Regions from separate parts of the Oceanithermus desulfurans genome, predicted to be linked through region 2. Evidence: riboswitches for the same ligand, from Rfam matches in the RefSeq annotation. Region 2 holds a riboswitch; the other holds the start of a gene.
The links. A riboswitch is a leader RNA that binds a small molecule or an ion and turns the genes downstream of it on or off. The one in region 2 is predicted to bind S-adenosylmethionine.

Region 1: it holds a riboswitch for S-adenosylmethionine, as region 2 does, so the genes downstream of both, HNQ05_RS08505 (methylenetetrahydrofolate reductase) here and HNQ05_RS05220 (O-acetylhomoserine aminocarboxypropyltransferase/cysteine synthase family protein) in region 2, are expected to answer to the same signal.

Annotation. Positions count from the first base shown of each region.
Region 1 is NZ_JACHEZ010000006.1:51,688-56,013, forward strand. Features, by position in the region: gene HNQ05_RS08495 (2-oxoacid:acceptor oxidoreductase family protein) at 1-25, shown strand, start outside; gene HNQ05_RS08500 (thiamine pyrophosphate-dependent enzyme) at 22-1,659, shown strand; gene HNQ05_RS08505 (methylenetetrahydrofolate reductase) at 1,723-2,589, opposite strand; SAM riboswitch class I at 2,631-2,732, opposite strand; gene dtd (D-aminoacyl-tRNA deacylase) at 2,789-3,253, opposite strand; gene HNQ05_RS08515 (fatty acid kinase binding subunit FakB) at 3,274-4,116, opposite strand; gene serA (phosphoglycerate dehydrogenase) at 4,256-4,326, shown strand, end outside.
Region 2 is NZ_JACHEZ010000003.1:222,427-226,752, forward strand. Features, by position in the region: gene HNQ05_RS05215 (homoserine O-acetyltransferase family protein) at 1-727, opposite strand, end outside; gene HNQ05_RS05220 (O-acetylhomoserine aminocarboxypropyltransferase/cysteine synthase family protein) at 729-2,003, opposite strand; SAM riboswitch class I at 2,081-2,188, opposite strand; gene udk (uridine kinase) at 2,317-2,937, shown strand; gene HNQ05_RS05230 (DUF5693 family protein) at 2,934-4,326, shown strand, end outside.

The DNA.
Region 1 (4,326 bases), on a different contig from region 2:
CGAGCCCGAGGAGGTGGGGGCATGAAGGACAAGAAGATCGTGATGGGCGAGCTCGAGCTCGAACTGGAGCTGCTACCCGAGCCCGAGCCGCTGGACATCCCCAAGTTCAACCAGGACTTCAGGTCCGTCGTCGAGGCCTACAACGAGGGAAGCGCCGACCTGGAGATGCCGGCCGACGAGCGGCTGGCCCGCTCCCACATCGCCCCGGGTACCGGCTCGTACCGCGACTTTTCCTACATTGCGCCCGACATTCCCCACTACATCGCTTCCAACTGCACCGCCTGCATGGAGTGCGTGACCGAGTGCCCCGACACCGCCATCCTGGCCAAGGTGCTCCCCGAGAACCTCGTCGAGGAGGAGCTCGCCAAGATCGAGGACCCCGAGACCCGCGAGCGCATGCGCGCCCACTTCGCTAAGACCAAGAAGTTCTACGATCTGCCGCAGAAGAAGGGCAAGGAGGCGGGCCTCTTCTCGATCTTCGTCGACCCCACCAAGTGTAAGGGCTGCGCCGAGTGCGTGGCCGTCTGCGACGACGACGCCCTCGAGATGGTGCGCAAGGAAGGGGAGATGGTTCCCCACTACAAGGAGGAGTTCGACTTCTTCAAAAGCCTCCCCGACACCCCGATGGAGTACATCAACGAGCGCACCCCCATCGACCTGATGCTCACCGACAAGACCCACCTCTACGTGGGCGGCGCGGGGAGCTGCGCGGGATGCGGCGAGGCCACGGCGCTGCGCATGCTGGCGGCGGCCAACGCCTTCGCCTACGACGACCAGTGGGGCATCGTCGCGGCCACCGGCTGCAACACCGTCTACAGCTCGACCTACCCCTACAACCCCTTCCTGGTGCCCTGGACGAACTCGCTCTTCGAGAACGCCGCCACCGACGCGATGGGCATCCGCATGCGCTGGGACCAGATGGGCTGGCAGGACAAGAAGCTCTGGGTCGTCGGCGGCGACGGCGCGATGTTCGACATCGGCTTCCAGGCCCTCAGCCGCATGCTCGCCTCGGGGATGGACATCAACGTCATCATCCTCGACACCCAGGTCTACTCCAACACCGGCGGGCAGGCCTCGACGAGCACCTACATGGGTCAGGAGACCAAGATGTCGGCCTTTGGCAAGAAGCTGAAGGGCAAGACCGAGCACCGCAAGGAGATCGCCGAGATCCTGATGATGCACCCCGACGTCTTCGTGGCGCAGACGACCGCGGCCCACTTCAACCACTTCTACAAGGCGGTCTTCGCGGCCAACGAGTACGAGGGGCCCTCGGTGCTCGTCGTCTACACCACCTGCCAGCCGGAACACGGCGTGGCCGACGACGCCTCGGCGCGGCAGGCGCGCCTGGCCGTGGATAGCCGCACCTTCCCGGTCTTCGTCCACGACCCGCGCAAGGGCCAGCACCTGAGCGAACGCCTCGACCTGCGCATGAACCCGGCGATCTACGACGATTGGTACACCGACCCCAAGACCGGTCAGCCGCTTACCTTCATCGACTTCGCCCGCAGCGAGCAACGCTTCGCCAAGCACTTCGACAAGGACGGCAACCCCAGCGAGGTGCTGCTCGCGGTCCAGGAAGAGCGGCTCAAGAACTGGCGCCGGCTGCAGGAGCTGGCGGGCATCCTCGACAAGAAGAAGCAGAAGGCCGCGGGCGACTAGCCCGCAGCGCATGAACGCCGCAGGGCCCGGCCCTGCGGCGTTCGCCTGGCGGGCCGCCGCGGATCAGCCGAGCCGGGCCCCGAGGGGTTTCAGCATCTCCTTGAGCAGCTCCACCCGGCCCAGCGGGTAGAGGTGGGCCCCGTCCATGCCGGCGGCGTGCAGCTCGCGCAGGACGTGCTGCGCCGCGCGCATGCCCGCGGCGCGGCCTTCCCGCTCCAGGTCGGCCACCAGCGCCTCGGGGACCCGCGTCCAGCGGCCGACGTTGCGGGCCATCTTGAGTGAGCGCAGCGGCAGCACCCCCCAGAGGATGGGCACGGGGCTCCTTCCCCCCAGAGCGTCGAGGAAGGTGGCGGCGGTCTCCGGGCAGAAGACGGGCTGGGACTGGGCGAAACGGGCCCCGGCCTCCACCTTGGCCCAGAACTTCTCGGCTTCGGCCGCCAGGTCGGCCGCTCCCGGGTTGACGGCCACCCCCGGGGTCAGATCGGGAGCGCCTTCGAGGCTGCCGCCGCTGAGGTTTTCGCCGCGGTTGAGGCGGGCGATCGTCTCGACCAGCCCCACGGCACCGAACTCGTAGACGGGGCGGGCCTCGGGGTGATCGCCGCGCTCCGGGGGGTCGCCCCCCAGCACCAGGACGTTCTTCACCCCCAGCGCCCAGGCCCCCAGCAGGTCGGCCTGCAGCGCCAGCCGGTTGCGGTCGCGCGCGGTCAGGTGGGGGATCACCTCCACCCCCGTGTGGTGCTGGATCAGGTGCGCCAGCATGATGCTGTTCATCCGCAGGTTGGCCATGGGGGCGTCGGAGACGTTGACGGCGTCCACGTAGCCGCGCAGGATCAGGGCTTGTTTGAGGGTCGGGGCGGGATCAGCGCCGCGCGGAGGGTCCACCTCGGCGGTGAGCACGAAACCGTGGCCAAGTTTGTCGGTCAGGCGCATCGGGGCTCCTTCCTCCTCACCGGAGGAGGGAGATCGCTCCCTCCTCATCGTTCCCCCCTGGGGGCTGGCATTGGCACCTTGCGGATTCCCGCCGGTTGCCGCGGCGTCGTCGGGCCAGTTCCCTCGGCCGCTCGGGATGAGGAGCGTACGCACGGGCGTACTGGGTGGAAGTATACCTATGCAGTTCGGGCTTGTAAAGCTAGCCGCGGCGGCTGCGCTTGCGGTCCTCGCTGTCGAGCCAGATGGTGACGGGGCCGTCGTTGACCAGGGCCACCCGCATGTGGGCGCCGAACTCGCCGGTCTCGACGTGGACCCCCTGCCGCAATAGCGCTTCGACGAACCGCTCGTACCAGCGTCGTCCCTCGTCGGGGTCGGCGGCGGCGGTGAAGGAAGGGCGGTGGCCCTTACGGGTGTCGGCGTAGAGGGTGAACTGGCTGACGACCAGGGCCTCGCCGCCGGTGTCGAGGAGGCTCCGGTTCATCTTGCCCGCTTCGTCGGCGAAGATGCGCAGGTTCACCACCTTGCGCACCAGGTAGTCGAGGTCTTCGGCGGTGTCGCGGCGGCCGGCGGCGAACAGAATCAGAAGGCCGCCGGCGATCTCCCCGACGACCTCGTCCGCGACGGTTACGCTGGCCTGGGAAACGCGCTGGATCAACGCCCGCATAGGGGCATTCTACGCCGGGGTCAGAGACTGTAGGCGTAGTAGCCGTAGATGCCGGGGCCGGTGTGGGAGGCGATCACCGCGCCGATCTCGGAGGTGTAGACCTCCTCGATCCGGTCGCCGAGGGTGCGGATCTCTTCGCGCAGGGCGTGTACGGCCTCCTCGGCGCCGGTGTAGAGGTAGAAGACGCGTACCCGCTCCCGGCCTTCGGCCCAGTCGCGAAACGTCTTGACCATCTCCTTCAACGCCCGCTTTTCGCCGCGGGCGCGGCCCGCGGCGTCAACGACGCCGCCCCGCACCGTGAGGATGGGCTTGATGTTGAGCAGGTTGCCCAGAAAGGCCTGGGCGCCGCCGATGCGGCCGTTCTTGCGCAGGTAGTCCAGGGTGGCGACCACGAAGCGGACGATGTGGTCGTCGCGGATGCGCTCGAGCTCGTGTACGACCTCTTCGAGCCCGGTGCCCTCGCTGAGCAGTTCGTGCGCCCGCAGCACCATCATGCCGATGCCCGCCGAGGCGGCCTGCGAGTCGAAGACCTGCACCCGGCCGCCGTACTTCTCCGCGGCGATGCTGGCCGACTGGAAGGTGCCCGAGAGTTTCGAGGAGATGTGAATGGAGAGGACCCGGTCGGCGTGTTCGAGCGCCTCGGCGTAGGCCACCTCGAAGTCCTGGGGCGAGGGCTGGCTGGTCGTGGGCAGGTCGGTGCCCGCGGCCACCCCTTGGAACAGGTCCGTGGGGGTGATCTCCTCCCAGTCCTTGAAGGTCTTTCCTTGAAAGTGGACGTAGAGGGGTACGACGCGCACGCCGATGCGCGTCCGTAGTTCAGGGGGGATGTCGCTGGTGGAGTCGGTGACCAAGGCTACGTTCATGTCTTCCTCCCGTAAGGCTCTGGCTTGCGCTCTCAAAGCAGCATACCGACCGCCCGCGGGCGATCGTTGAACCGGGTACAAGGGCGGCCCGGCGCCGCGGTTGAAGTAACTATGCACCGGTGTTAGGCTTTGATGCATCATGTGGCGCGTTCTCGTGACCGACGAAATGCACCTGGGTGACCACGACCACCCCGACCTGCAGCTCGACTA
Region 2 (4,326 bases):
CCCAGCGCTGGTCGAAACCGGCGGGGTGGCGGTAGCTGAGCATCGAGAGCGCCCGGCCCAGCGCCAGGTCGCCGCGGCGCGCCGCCTCGCGTTGCAGGTGCTGCCAGGCGCGCGCCCAGGGCCCCTGCCGCGCGGGGGCGGCGAAGACGGCCAGCGCCTGGGTGCGCTTTGGAAACTCGAGCGCGAACTCGAGCGCCAGCATGCCGCCCATGCTGCCGCCGACCACGCGCGCCGTGGGCACGCCCAGGTGGTCGAGCAGCCGCGCCTGGGCGCGCACCATGTCGCGCAGTGAGAGCTGGGGAAAGCCGGGGTCCTGGTGGGGTCCGCTCGAGCCGTAGCAGCTCCCCGGGACGTTGGCGCTGATCACGAAGTAGCGGCCGGTGTCGAGCGCCCGCCCCGGCCCCACCACCTCGTTCCACCAGCCCCGCGCCCCGAACGCCCGTTCGTAGGGCGAGAGGGAGGCCAGGGTCTCGGCTTCGTAGACGCCGGCGGCGTGGGCCGAACCGGTGAGCGCGTGGAAGACCACCACCGCGTTGTCGCGGGCGGGGCTGAGGGTGCCGTAGGTCTCGTAGCGCAGCTCCAGCGCGGGCAGCGACCCGCCGCCTTCGAGAGCGAACCGGCCCAGGCGCGCGCGCCTGGGCCGCGGGCGGAGCTCGCCCGCGGCCGGCTCTGGCAGCAGCGCCAGCGCCTCGTGCTCCCCGATCTCCTCGTAGACGAGCGTGGCCACCCTACCCCTCCAGCGCCGCCGCCAGGTCGGCCTTGAGGTCGTCCGGGTCTTCGAGGCCGACGCTGAGGCGCAGCATCTCCGGCGCCACCCCGGCGGCCTCCAGCGCCTCGGGCGCGAGCTGGGCGTGGGTGGTGGAGGCGGGGTGGATGATCAGGGTGCGGGTGTCCCCCACGTTGGCCAGGTGGCTGACGAGCTCGAGCCGGCCCAGCAGGCGCACCGCCGCGTCGTAACCGCCGCGGAGGCCGAAGGTGAGCACCGCCCCCGGGCGGCCGCCGAAGTAGCGCTGGGCGCGCGCGTGGCTGGGGTGGTCCTCGAGGCCCGGGTAGTTGACCCAGGCCACCTCGGGCCGCGCCCGCAGCCAGTGCGCCAGCTCGAGGGTGTTCTGCACGTGCCGCTCGGCGCGCAGCGCCAGGGTCTCCACCCCCAGCAGGAGCAGGTAGGCGTCGTGGGGGCTGAGCGCCGGGCCCACGTCGCGCAACCCCCCCACCCGCGCCGCGGTGGCCAGCACCGCCGGCGCGAAGGCCTCGGTGGGCACCAAGCCGTGGTAGCTGGACTGGGGGCTGGATAGGAGCGGGTAGCGCCCGTTCGCCCAGTCGAAGCGGCCGCCGTCGACGAGCGCCCCGGCGATCGCCGCCCCGTGCCCGCCGATCCACTTGGTGACCGAGTGCAGCACCGCCGCCGCGCCGTGCTCCAGCGGCCGGAAGAGGTAGCCGCCCATCCCGAAGGTGTTGTCCACGAAGACGGCCACCCCCGCCTCCGCGGCGGCCTCGGCGACGGCGTCGAAGTCGGGGATGGAAAGCGCGGGGTTGGAAAGGCTTTCCAGGTACCAGACCCGCGTCTTGTCGTCGGTCAGCGCCAGGAACTCCTCGGGCCGCGCCTCGGGGCTGGTGAAGCGGGTCTCGATGCCCAGGCGGGCGAGGGTGACCTTGAACTGGTTGACCGTGCCCCCGTAGAGGCCGGGCAGGCTCACCAGGTTGTCGCCCGCCTGCAGCACGGCGGTGAGCGCCAGGAACTGCGCGGCGTGCCCCGAGGCCACGGCCAGCCCCGCCGCGCCTCCCTCGAGGGCGGCAAGCCGGTCCTCCAGTACGGCCACCGTGGGGTTGCCGATGCGGGTGTAGATGGGTCCCGCCTCCTCGAGCGCGAACAGCCGGGCGGCGTGTTCGGCGCTTTCGAAGACGAAGCTGGTGGACTGGGCCACCGGAACCTGCCGGGGGCCTCCGGGCTCGGGGGTGTAGCCTGCGTGCAGCGCTAGGGTTGCGTACCGGTACTCGGGCATACCTGCTCCTTTCCGGGGAAAGAAAACTCCCCTTTCCGTTCGCTCTCTTGAAGACTTCAGGAAAGGGGTTGCCCTTTCCCTTATCTTTCCCGCTCGCGCGGGCCGGAATTGGCACCAAGGCGTGGGTTTCCCCACCGGTTGCCGCGGTTTCACAGGGCCGGTCCCTCCACCGCTCTGGATAAGAGAACGCACCGGATTTTGGCCGCGCTCGGCGCGGTTAGGGCGAAGTTTAGCGGCTGCGGCCGCCGCTGTCAAGCACGCCCGTCGCGGCCCCATCCGGCTCACGGGAACGGCTGGTATAAAGGGGGACGGCATGGAACGATTCGTCATCGGCATCGCGGGCGGCACCGGCAGCGGCAAGACGACGGTCACCCGCCGGGTGATCGAGGTGGTGGGCAAGGACCGGGTGGCCCTGCTGCAAATGGACAACTACTACAAGAACCAGGACCACCTGACCTTCGAGGAACGCACCCGGATCAACTACGACCACCCCGACGCCTTCGACATGCCCCTGCTGATCGACCACCTGAGCCGGCTGGTGCGCGGCGAGCCCGTCGAGAGCCCGCTCTACTCGTTCGTCGAGCACACCCGCGCCCGCGAGACCCGGCCCGTGGGCCCGGCGCCCGTCGTGGTGCTCGAGGGCATCCTCGCCCTCTACGACGCCGAGCTGCGCCGCCGCATGCACCTCAAGGTCTTCGTCGACGCCGACCCCGACGTGCGCTTCATCCGCCGTCTGCGCCGCGACGTGGACGAGCGCGGGCGCAGCCCCGAATCGGTGATCGAGCAGTACCTCAACTTCGTCCGCCCCATGCACATCGCCTTCGTGGAACCCAGCAAGCGCTTTGCGGACGTGATCATCCCCCACGGCGGGCACAACGAGCCGGCGCTCGAGATGCTGACGAGCCGGATCCATCGCATCCTGGGGGCCGCGTGAAGAAGCTCCTGCACCTGCTGTTGCTGCTCGCCCTGCTGCCCTCGCTGGCGGCGCTTTACGCCCGCTGGCAGGTGGAGCGGCCGGGGCCGGTGGTGCTCACCCTCGACGGCCAGGCGGTGCGCGAGGAGGCACGGCTGCGCGGCCTCGACCTGGACGCCCTGCTCGACCGCTACCGCGACCTGGGGGTACGCGGCCTGGGCGTCTATGAGCTGCGCACCCAGGACTGGGTCGAGCGCGGCAAGGCGCTCTACGCCGACGGCAACCTGCTCAGGCTCATCCACCCGGGCGGCGGCTTCGAGCCCGGGTGGTTCTACCTCTCGCCGCGGGACCCGGAGGAGCTCGAGCGCATCGCGAAGGCCTGGACGCTGCCGCAGCACCGCGTCGCCTGGCTCGACCGGGTCTGGATCGGTTTCCCCAAGGACGTGCTCACGATGCCCCTGGGGCCGGACCGCGGCTTCATCCTCGAGCGCTACCGCAAGGGCAACTACATCGTCTACCGCCCCTACAACGACCGCCTGCGCAGCTGGCCGCCGCCGCTGCCCGAACCGGTGCAGGCCGTCGTCTTCGCCGGCGAGGAGGTGCTCGGCTACCCCGACCGCCTGAGCCAGACGGCGGAGCTGGTCACCGCCCCGGTGGGCTTCGTCGAAGGCGCGCAGCAGAAAGGGCTGCTGCAGATCGCGCGCGACCATCCGACGCTGCGCGTCTTCAGCCTGCCCGCCGACTGGCAGCTCAAGCTCAGCCCCGAGGCCGCCGCCGAAAAGTACCTGCTGGCGGCGCGCGAACGCGGGCACCAGATCCTCTACTTCCGCCCCTGGCCCGACCCCGAAAAGACCGAGCGCTTCATCGAGCGCGTCGAGCAAGGGCTGGCGGCGAGCGGAATCGCGCTGGGCGAGCCGCTGCCGCGCACCCTGGAACCCCCGGCCTACGCCCGGCTCGCCTGGGTGGGCGTGTTGGCGGGGCTGGGGCTGCTGGCCCTCGCCTTCCCCCAGCCGCTCGGGGTGCTGCTGGCGCTGGGCCTGCTGCTGGGCGGCTTCGTCTACGCCGGGGCGGCGGCGGGACCGCTGCTCGCGGCGCTCGTCTTCGCCTCGCTGGGCTTCGTACGCTACCGCCGGGGCCTGACGGCCTGGCTGGCGGCGCTGGGCTACGCCCTCGTCGGGGCGGTCTATCTGGCGGCGCTGGGCTCGAACACCCAGACGATTACCGGCCTGGTGCCCTTCAAGGGGGTGCTGCTCACGCTGGCGGTGCCGCCGCTGCTGGTGGCCCTGGCGGGTTGGCCCAAAGACCGCGACCTGCGCCGGCTGATCGCCGAGGCCTGGGAGCACCGGGTGCGGCTCGGCGAGGTGGCGCTGGCGCTGGCGGCGGTCGTGGCCCTCGCCGTGGTGCTGCTCC